Regions from separate parts of the Paenibacillus sp. J22P218 genome, predicted to be linked through region 1. Evidence: a T-box and tRNA genes for the amino acid it is inferred to sense, from the RefSeq annotation. Region 1 holds a T-box; the other regions hold tRNA genes.
The links. A T-box is a leader RNA that pairs with one kind of tRNA and senses whether it is charged. The one in region 1 lies ahead of leuS (leucine--tRNA ligase), so its partner is inferred to be a tRNA-Leu.
Positions count from the first base shown of each region.

Region 2: it encodes a tRNA-Leu, which carries the amino acid that the T-box ahead of leuS (leucine--tRNA ligase) is inferred to sense. The anticodon was not compared.
Region 3: it encodes a tRNA-Leu, which carries the amino acid that the T-box ahead of leuS (leucine--tRNA ligase) is inferred to sense. The anticodon was not compared.

Region 1 covers NZ_JBWDNL010000002.1:639,061-642,338, forward strand. Annotated here, with positions in the region: gene AC0YN0_RS11660 (CynX/NimT family MFS transporter) at 1-808, shown strand, start outside; gene AC0YN0_RS11665 (hypothetical protein) at 920-1,249, shown strand; gene AC0YN0_RS11670 (hypothetical protein) at 1,246-1,653, shown strand; T-box leader at 1,700-1,918, shown strand; gene leuS (leucine--tRNA ligase) at 2,020-3,278, shown strand, end outside.
Region 2 covers NZ_JBWDNL010000001.1:1,293,597-1,296,874, reverse strand. Annotated here, with positions in the region: gene AC0YN0_RS05230 (sugar ABC transporter permease) at 1-702, shown strand, start outside; gene AC0YN0_RS05225 (Rrf2 family transcriptional regulator) at 765-1,196, opposite strand; gene AC0YN0_RS05220 (xanthine phosphoribosyltransferase) at 1,256-1,831, opposite strand; tRNA gene AC0YN0_RS05215 (tRNA-Leu) at 1,927-2,013, shown strand; gene AC0YN0_RS05210 (ADP-ribosylglycohydrolase family protein) at 2,061-3,278, opposite strand, start outside.
Region 3 covers NZ_JBWDNL010000001.1:1,300,596-1,303,873, reverse strand. Annotated here, with positions in the region: gene AC0YN0_RS05260 (N-acetylmuramoyl-L-alanine amidase family protein) at 1-365, shown strand, start outside; gene AC0YN0_RS05255 (divergent polysaccharide deacetylase family protein) at 330-1,163, opposite strand; tRNA gene AC0YN0_RS05250 (tRNA-Leu) at 1,299-1,385, shown strand; gene AC0YN0_RS05245 (catalase) at 1,523-3,278, opposite strand, start outside.

The DNA of each region.
Region 1 (3,278 bases):
ATATTCCGTCGTCATGAATCTCGGCGCCGGCCTCGCATCAGGCTTCAGCATTCCAATGGCCGAAAGTCTTGAGCTCGGCTGGGAAGGCATGCTGGCTTCGTGGTCGCTGCTCGCGCTTATAGCCGCAGCTGCATGGCTGCCTCAAGTACGCGGGCGGCTCAACAAGCTGAAATATTTCTTCCAAAGCGAAGGTAGCGGCAGGAAATCAGCAAGCGCCAACAAGACTGGCAACAAGCTGACACGATCAGCGCTGGCTTGGCAAGTGACTCTGTTCATGGGGCTGCAATCATTCACGTTTTACGTTAATATTTCATGGCTTCCGGAGATATTGCATGATCGCGGCATGAGCCATAGCGGAGCAGGCTGGATGCTATTCATGCTCCAGATCGTCAGCCTTCCTGCGACGTTCATTGTTCCTATTCTCGCAGCCAAGAGGCGCAGTCAACGGCCGCTCGCCTTATTCTCGGCTATTCTGCTAATCATCTCCTATGTGGGGCTGTTAGCCGGACCGTCATCTTGGATTCCGCTATGGATTATGCTCTTAGGCATCTCTGGAGGCGCGGGCTTCAGCTTGGCAGTCATGTTCTTCGCACTTCGAACGTCCAATACGGAGCAATCGGCACAGCTATCGGGCATGGCGCAATCGATCGGTTATTTGCTGGCTGCGACCGGGCCGTTGCTATTCGGCTTGCTGCATGACGCGACGCATGGATGGTCGGCATCGTTATGGATGATATTGGCCGTTTCGATCTTGTTCGGGGCTGCTGGGTGGTATGCGGCTGCCGACAAAACCGTAAACTCGCAATAATTGGGATATTTCGGCAACTTTATGTAAAGCGAATCCGTTTAGTAGATTGCAGTCTAACTTTACAATGCGGAGGGATAAGCTGTGCTCTACCTAATCGGATGCGCCTTTATCGTGATAGGATTTGCGTTCGCAGCCAAAGCGGCATCTGTCAACTCGCCTTGGTCGAAAACGTTGCTTCTTGCGGTTCTTTTAAGCCTAATCGCGAACGTTTCCTTGGTTTCCACAATTGCCGCCAACGCTAATCCGGCAGCAAACGACGGCTTAAGTGTTCCAAATCGGATTGCTTATTGGATTATTGGCGAGGACGGATGGAGTATGGGGCTGTTTCAACGATTATTTGATCAGTCCATGTGGTGTACCTTGTGGCTTACGCTTATTTTCGCTGTTGTGTCGATAAGCGAGGCATTCGGCCGCAAGATGAGGGGAGTTGGCAGCGCATGATCGGAAAAAGTTACGTGTACGCGTTAGCCGCGGCATTTATGTCCTTGACCATTGGCGCTTGTTATATCGGCGATCTGTTTTTCGACTACAGCTTTCTTGGCATGGAAATGGGATCGGAGCGGGAGACCGTGCACCTATGGGGCTTTGTATCGATCGGACTTGGCGCTGTATTGCTCTCAATTGTTATGGTAACCATGGACAGCAATCGGCAAATGTTGAAGCAATGGATGGTTATCACCCTTTTCTTGCTGTGCTTTATTCAGCTTGCTCCGCTTTTCTTGTGGACGTTCGTCGTTCTTATAGGCGAATGGAATGCGGTATGGGTACTGCTAATCCATTTATTATTGTTGGTTATCCTTATCGGTAGCGTTAGGTATATGAGACGGACGCTTGTCGGATCTTGACACAGAGCATAACGATCTTTATAATCGAAAATAACTATTTTCATCCATAGAAGCGTTGAAGAGGAGCAGTACTTTCGCAAAGCAAGGCCTAGAGAGCCGGTGTAAGGGTGTAAGCCGGACCTGCTGCGGAACGAATCTCGCCTTGGAGCTGTGCGTTATTCAAACGCGCCGTCTGGCCTGCGATAAAGGCGACAAGTGAGCACAGGCAAAGCATGCCTGTCGCTAACTAGGGTGGTACCACGGGAGCTCAACTCTCGTCCCTAGCGTAATACGCTAGGGACGGGAGTTTTTTTATTGCAATCTAGGCCTAGCCTTGGATTGAGCGCTTAATCGTGAGTAAGTTTAACTTTGTAGGAGGAATAGATGATGAGTCAGGAGCAGCAATTTCACGGCTACAACCCGCTTGTTGTAGAACCGAAGTGGCAGCAATATTGGGATAAGAACAAGACGTTCCAAACGAAGGAAGAGCAAGGCAAACCTAAATTTTACGCACTCGACATGTTCCCGTATCCATCTGGAGCAGGCTTGCATGTAGGCCATCCCGAGGGTTATACCGCAACAGATATCGTATCCCGCTACAAGCGCATGCAGGGCTATAATGTCCTTCATCCGATGGGCTGGGACGCTTTCGGCTTGCCGGCCGAGCAGCACGCGCTCGATACAGGCCAGCATCCAAGAGACATTACGTTCAAAAATATCGACAACTTCCGCCGTCAAATCAAATCGTTGGGCTTTTCCTACGATTGGGATCGCGAGTTCAGCACGACGGACCCGGATTATTATAAATGGACGCAGTGGATTTTCATCCAATTGTACAACCGCGGACTTGCTTATGTAGCAGAGGTTCCGGTTAACTGGTGTCCGGCGCTTGGCACCGTTCTTGCTAACGAGGAAGTCATCGACGGCCTAAGCGAACGCGGCGGCCATCCGGTTATTCGCAAGCCGATGCGTCAATGGATTCTGAGAATTACCGAGTACGCGGAGCGTTTGCTTGAAGATCTGGAAGAGCTGGATTGGACGGAAAGCATTAAAGATATGCAGCGCAACTGGATCGGCAAGTCGACGGGCGCGGAAGTGACGTTCGCAATTGACGGCCATAACGATTCGCTAGTTGTGTTCACAACCCGTCCCGACACGCTGTTCGGCGCTACGTATTGCGTGCTTGCACCTGAGCATGAGCTGGTAGCTTCCATTACGACAGCCGATCAGAAGGCTGCTGTCGAAGCTTATCAAGACGCTGCTGCTCGCAAGAGCGATTTGGAACGTACAGATTTGGCGAAGGACAAGACAGGCGTATTCACTGGCGCTTATGCGATCAACCCGGTGAATGGAGCTAAGACGCCGATCTGGATTGCCGATTACGTGCTTGCAGGCTACGGCACGGGAGCAATTATGGCCGTACCTGGTCATGACGTACGCGACTGGGAGTTTGCGAAGCAGTTCGGATTGTCGATTATCGAGGTTGTTGAAGGCGGAGACGTGACGAAAGAGGCTTATGCTGGAGACGGCGCGCATGTTAACTCCGATTTCATTAACGGCCTGAACAATGAAGAGGCAATTGCCGCAATGATTAAGCATTTGCAAGAGACTGGCAAAGGCCAAGGGAAAGTGACTTATCGCCTGCG
Region 2 (3,278 bases), on a different contig from region 1:
GAGTCCTTTATCCCTAGTGAAATGACGCTCCAGCATTATTACGATTTGTTCGAAAAAACGAAGTACGGCACTTGGTTTCTCAATACGCTTAAGGTTGCCGTCTTCTCGACCATGATTGGAACATTTCTTCTTCTTATCACCTCTTACGCCATCTCTCGCTTCCGGTTCGCCGGTCGCAAAACGACGCTTAAAATATTTCTTGTGCTGCAGATGTTTCCCGGCTTCATGGCGATGATCGCGATCTTCGTCCTATTGAATTCCATCGGCTTGCTGGACTCCCATTGGGCGCTCATTCTCGTCTACAGTACGGGCGCGATCATTACGAACGTTTTCGTGGCCAAAGGTTTTTTCGACACGATTCCGAAGAGCCTTGAGGATGCGGCCCGCATCGACGGCGCAAGCCATCTGAGAGTGTTCATGGGCATCATCGTTCCCTTATCAACACCGATGCTGACCTATGCCAGCCTCATGATCTTCAATGGCGCCTTCGTCGACTTCATCTTCGCCGATCTCATCCTCCGCACGGAGGAGCAGCGCACGCTTGCTGTCGGGTTGTATCGTATGGTCAGCCAGCGCAACTCGACGGAGTTCACGATGTTCGCTGCCGGCGCCGTCCTTGTCGCCGTGCCCGTGACGATGCTGTTCCTATTCTTGCAGCGTTTCTTAATTGAAGGGTTAACGGCAGGCGCTTCGAAAGGCTGAATGTGGACGAAAAAAGGAGGTGCCCCAAAAGCATACAGCTTTGGGCACCTCCTTTTGTACTCTTACTCGCTGCCTATTTTCTCAGCGACATCGCCTGCGATCTCGGCTAGCGTAATTTGGCCAAGCTTATTTTCCATCGCTTGCTGCGCTTCGTTGAAGGCTCTTTCCAGCGAGGTTTGAATGTTGCGCCCGACGCCGCAATTCGGATTCGGCTTCTCGTGAATCGCGAAAAGCTCATCCTGAATGGGACTTGTTACGGCCTGATATATATCGAGCAGCGTAATCTGATCGGTTGGCCTCGTAATGACGGCACCGGCTACGCCTGCATTCGTCGTGACGAGTCCGGCCTTGCTTAACATACCGATAATCCGGCGGATAACGACCGGATTCGTATTGACGCTTCCCGCAATCAGCTCCGAGGTCATCCGCTCGCCTTCGCTAACGTCCAATAACGTCATAATATGAACCGCTACCGCGAATCGATTACTAGTCACGTCCTCACCCTCTCGTCGTTACAATATGTAAGCATTATAGTTACACGAGACAGCGATTGTCAATGATCCGCGAACGTTACTTGACCGCCTTCGAGCGACTGAATTCTAGCAAGCGACTCCACCTGATAGCCAAGATCGATCAGCTTCTGTCTGCCTGGCTGGAATGTCTTCTCGATGACGATGCCGATCCCAACGACCTCTGCCTCCGCTTGCTTCACAATACCAGCCATGCCTAGTGCGGCGTCGCCATTAGCTAGAAAGTCGTCAATAATAAGCACGCGCTCCCCTGCCGAGAGAAACTTGCGCGAGACGGACACCTCGCTCACTTCCTGTTTCGTGAACGAATAGACGCTCTCCGTGTACAAATCGTCCTTCAGCGTTAACGATTTTCGTTTGCGCGCGAAGATCAGCGGTACATCCAGCTGCAAAGCAGCCATTACTGCAGGCGCAATGCCGGACGACTCCAGCGTCAATATTTTTGTAATGCGGCTGCCTTCGAAACGTTCGACGAACAGCTTGCCGACTTCCCACATCAATTGCGGATCAACCTGATGATTGAGGAAGGAATCCACCTTCAGTACATTTTCATTTAGGACGATGCCGTCCTGCATAATTTTTTGCTCCAGCTTGTTCAACGCCTGCTCCTCCACCTATCCTCTATTTTTCTAATCCAATACTTGACTATGTTCTATTATACATGATAAGATAAATCCCGTTGACACATTATTTTGCGGTCGTGGCGGAATTGGCAGACGCGCTAGATTCAGGTTCTAGTGGTGTAACAGCCGTGGAGGTTCGAGTCCTCTCGACCGCACCATAATCATCAAAGGCTACAGCTCATGAGCTGTAGCCTTTGTTCGTTTATTATTGACTCCGATACGCCTCATTGGCGCGAATAACCGCCACTGTCCGTTCCGCTAGCTTCGATATCGGCACGATCCCGAACCCATCGACACCGGAACGGATTTGATCCCGAAGGGGTTCGATCCACTTCTCCGGAAGACGAGAAGCCCCGTTTCGCATGCCAATGACAGAGCCCGCCGTAGCCCCGTTGCAATCCGTATCGAACCCGGCTGCAACGGCCTTTCCGATCGTAGACTCCAGCTCTCCTTCGCCGTACAGCAACGCGACGGTGACAACCATCGCATTCGAAATCGTATGACACCAATGATAGGGATGGGATTCATCGTATTTAACGTGAATCCGCTCAATAGCTTCTTCATAAGACAGGCCGTCGCTATGCCATTGCAGCACCTCGGCCAGCTCTGCAGCCAGCCTGCTGGTCGCCGGAATTTGCTCGAGTCCTGCCATGACGATGTCCTCCATCTTTTCCGTTACCGCCGCTGCAGCCAGCATGGCTGCGACCCACATCGCACCGTATATGCCGTTTTTCACATGGGAGACGGAAGCATCGCGCCATGCCGATTCGGCGGCCTTCTCCGGATTTCCGGGATACATATAACCGTAGAAGTCGGCCCTAATTTGGGCGCCGATCCACTCCCGGTACGCATTCCGATAGGAGGCGGAGGCAGGAGGGCCGACTAGATTAAGTAAATTGCGATATGCGATTCTTTCGGCCGTGCACGTACGCAGCGCCGGCAGCAGATTGAGCCAAGCTTCCGCAACGTCATCCGGCGTGAAATCGCAGCCGTATTTCTCCACGATGGCAAGGCCTAAGATCGTATAATTCAGATCATCGTCTTCTACCATATGCACTACGTTGTTGATCCAGCTCACGCGACGGTTTCCGTAGGAGCCGCCTTCATTAATAACGTCATATTTTGCGGCAATCAACGGATCGATATCGGACGAGATATAGTATCGAATCGGCGAATTGTCCGTTTCCCTGATCAAACCATCAATTCGTTCTCTTCGCCAACCCTCTATCGGATGGCCGAGCAGACATCCCGCCGAACGGCCGAGCCATGCCCCATATACCCGATCTTCCATATCGATGCCTTCAAAGGAAGCAGCCTGCTGCTCTATACGGATGCCTCGCTCCCGCCTCAGCGCGCGAATGCCTTCCAAATCCGACGGTTCTGAATACGGATAACCTTCGATAAGCGGCAGTCTGCCCATTGC
Region 3 (3,278 bases), on a different contig from region 1:
TGTCCCAGCGAAGGCAATTAACCGAAGAGATCGACAGCGAGCTGCTGGTCAGCCTTCATGTCAACTCAACGAAGAACAAGTCCAAGTACGGTCCGCTTGTGCTGCATCAGACTAGCGGCGAGAGCGCTCTGCTTGCGTTCTGTATACAGGATGCGCTTAATAGACAGCAAAACACTCAGTTTTTGCCGCGCGAGGGTAAGCCCTTCTATTTGCTGCGCCGCGTTCAGCAGCCGTCTGTTATCGTAGAGATGGGCTTCATCAGCTCCGAAAGGGATCGCGTTATGTTAACCGACCCGGTCAAGCAGCAAGAAATCGCCGAAGCAGTCGCTTCAGGGATTCGGCAATATAAATGGATCGCCCGCTGAGCCGCTCACAAGTGCGGACAACTTCACGAACTGCACGTCGGATTGCATGAGTGGAATCGAATGTTTGAGCACGGAAGCCGTCTTCAATCCCGAAGGGCCTACATGACCGATCGTAACGCCGATCGTATGTGATTCCATATGCTTGCGCAGCAGCGATATTTGCTTTGAAATATGCTGTTCCGTATACACATCGTCCAAAAACACGTCATTGGATACGAGTGGTACGCCTAGCTCTCCTGCAATCTTGGGAACAACCGTCTTGTACGTGGTGCGGCTGTCTAGGAAAAACAAGCCGCGCTCCTTGCAGACGCTAAGGACAATACGCATCATGCGCTCGTCAGCCGTCACCTTCGAGCCCATATGATTGTTCATGCCGACTGCATAAGGCACATCGTCGATCGCCGCTTCCACCCGCTTCCGAACCTCTTCGTCGGATAGATCAGTCGTGAGCGCGCCTGGACCCAGCCATTTTTTAAGCCCTTTATTCGGCTCCATCGGCATATGGACGATGACATCATGTCCCATCTTATGCGATTGCTCGGCATCCTGCTTCGTCGTAGGCAGGAACGGCATGATGGCTGTCGTGAACTTCACCGGCAGCTTCATCATTTCCTCCGTGCCTGTCATCCCGTTGCCGAAGTCGTCAATGACGATAGCAACCAACCGTTTTTGCGGATCTGAAGTCTCGGAATCCACTCGATATGCGCTCGCATTTGCTTGCCTGAAAGCTAATGAACATAAGGCTAAAGTGATTATAAGTATACGTATACTTATGCCGTACTTGCGTTGTTTCAACATAACTGTTCCACCATTCTGCTTTTTTACTTCATTGTTTGTGTAAAGGAAGAAAAATATGCTGAATATTATAACTTTAACCAAACAGTTGACTCATGACTGCACGCCATGCTAACATAAGAAACGTAATTAAGGCATGCGGTCGTGGCGGAATTGGCAGACGCGCTAGATTCAGGTTCTAGTGGTGTAACAGCCGTGGAGGTTCGAGTCCTCTCGACCGCACCAACTTTTATAATCAACAAGCTCGCAATATTGCTCTAGCAGCGATTGCGGGCTTTTTTATTTTCTTGAAAAAGCATACAAAAGGGACAAACGCCATTATGGTGAATGTCCCTTTTGTTTGTCGTCCTTCACGCCTTAATCTACTTCACCTGTTGCGGTTGCAATACTCGATCCCAATGGCGATGCTGTGCAACCCCATCAATGAACGATGTAAAGAACGCTGCATCGGCACTCTCTTCGCCGTTGAGCAACACGCCTGCCGGCTGCGCCCCGTTGCTTCCTGCCTCATGTGCCGCACCGGCGGCAATTAGCAGCCGGACACCGTCTCCTACGGCAGCAATCGTCTTATAATGCTGGAACGCTTCGCGGACGAAACCTGCCGAAGCGATATCACTTAGCAGCTCGTCAACGCCCTGTGCTCCTCCAGCTACATAGACGGCGTCGTACAGAACGGAAGCTGCAGTGAGCAGCGATTGCTGCGGCTCGATCAGCGTGCCGTCGTTGCCGCTTACGGGCGCGAGCGTTTTGCTCACAATGTCCGCCGTTACTTTCGCCGCGGTCAACGCCTTCAACAACCCCTGTACCTCTGCCGTATGGTAACCTGTTCCGAGCATCACCGCAACCTTGCGTGTAGCAGCTGACTTCGCCTTTGTCATCATGCTAAGGGCAGGAGAAATGGCTGTTGGCTCTGTCGCAACGCCCTTGGTCGCATTCGCTCCGATGCCTTCGGCTATCCGCTCTGCTAGCTCCTCCGCCACATGGCTGAAGACATCCACAACTCGCTGCCTAACCTGCTTGGACATCACTTTCCCAAGCTCGAAGCGGAAGGCGTTTACGATCTGGTTTTGCTCGATCGGCGACATGCTATGCCAGAACATCGACGCCTGGCTGTAGTGATCCTCAAAGCTATCGCTTCTTGCCTTGATCTTCCGCCCGTCTACCTTCTCCTCATAATGACGGTAGCCGCCTTCGCTTGGCGGTACTGGCGCTGGATCATTGTTCGCTAGGCCATTCTTATGATAGCTCGTCTGTCCCGGATTAATCGTCATCCGGTGCATGCCGTCCCGTTGATTGTTATGTACCGGCGCGATCGGTCGGTTGATCGGAATTTCCGCGAAGTTCGGTCCCCCTAGGCGAAGCAGCTGCGTATCAGTGTACGAGAACAGCCGACCTTGCAGCAAGGGATCGTTCGTAAAGTCAATGCCGGGTACGAGATGTCCGACATGGAAGGCAACCTGCTCTGTTTCCGCGAAAAAATTGTCCGTATTCCGATTCAGCGTCATTTTGCCAACGATTCGTACGGGGACGATCTCCTCCGGCCATAGCTTCGTCGCGTCCAATATATCGAAGTCAAAGCTGAACTCATCCTCTTCCTTCAGTATTTGAACGCCAAGCTCGAATTCGGGATAATTGCCCTGCTCGATCGCATTCCACAAGTCGCGGCGGTTGAAGTCCGGATCCTTGCCGGCGATCTTCTGCGTCTCGTCCCACACTAGCGAATGAACGCCAAGCTTTGGCTTCCAATGGAACTTGACGAAGTGAGACTTTCCTTTCTCATTAATGAATCGGAACGTATGCACGCCGAACCCTTCCATCATACGGAAGCTGCGAGGCAGCGCCCTTCCTGACATAACCCACATAATCATATGGGCGGTCTCCGTATTCGTGCCTACGAAATCCCAGAATGTATCATGAGCCGATGAGGCTTGAGGAATCTCATTGGGGGGCTCAGGCTTTACGGCATGGATAAAGTCGGGGAACTTTACCGCGTCCTGAATGAAGAACACCGGCATATTGTTGCCGACAAGATCGTAATTGCCTTCCTCTGTATAAAATTTCACCGCAAAACCGCGCACATCGCGCACCGTATCGCTTGAGCCGCGAGATCCTGCTACG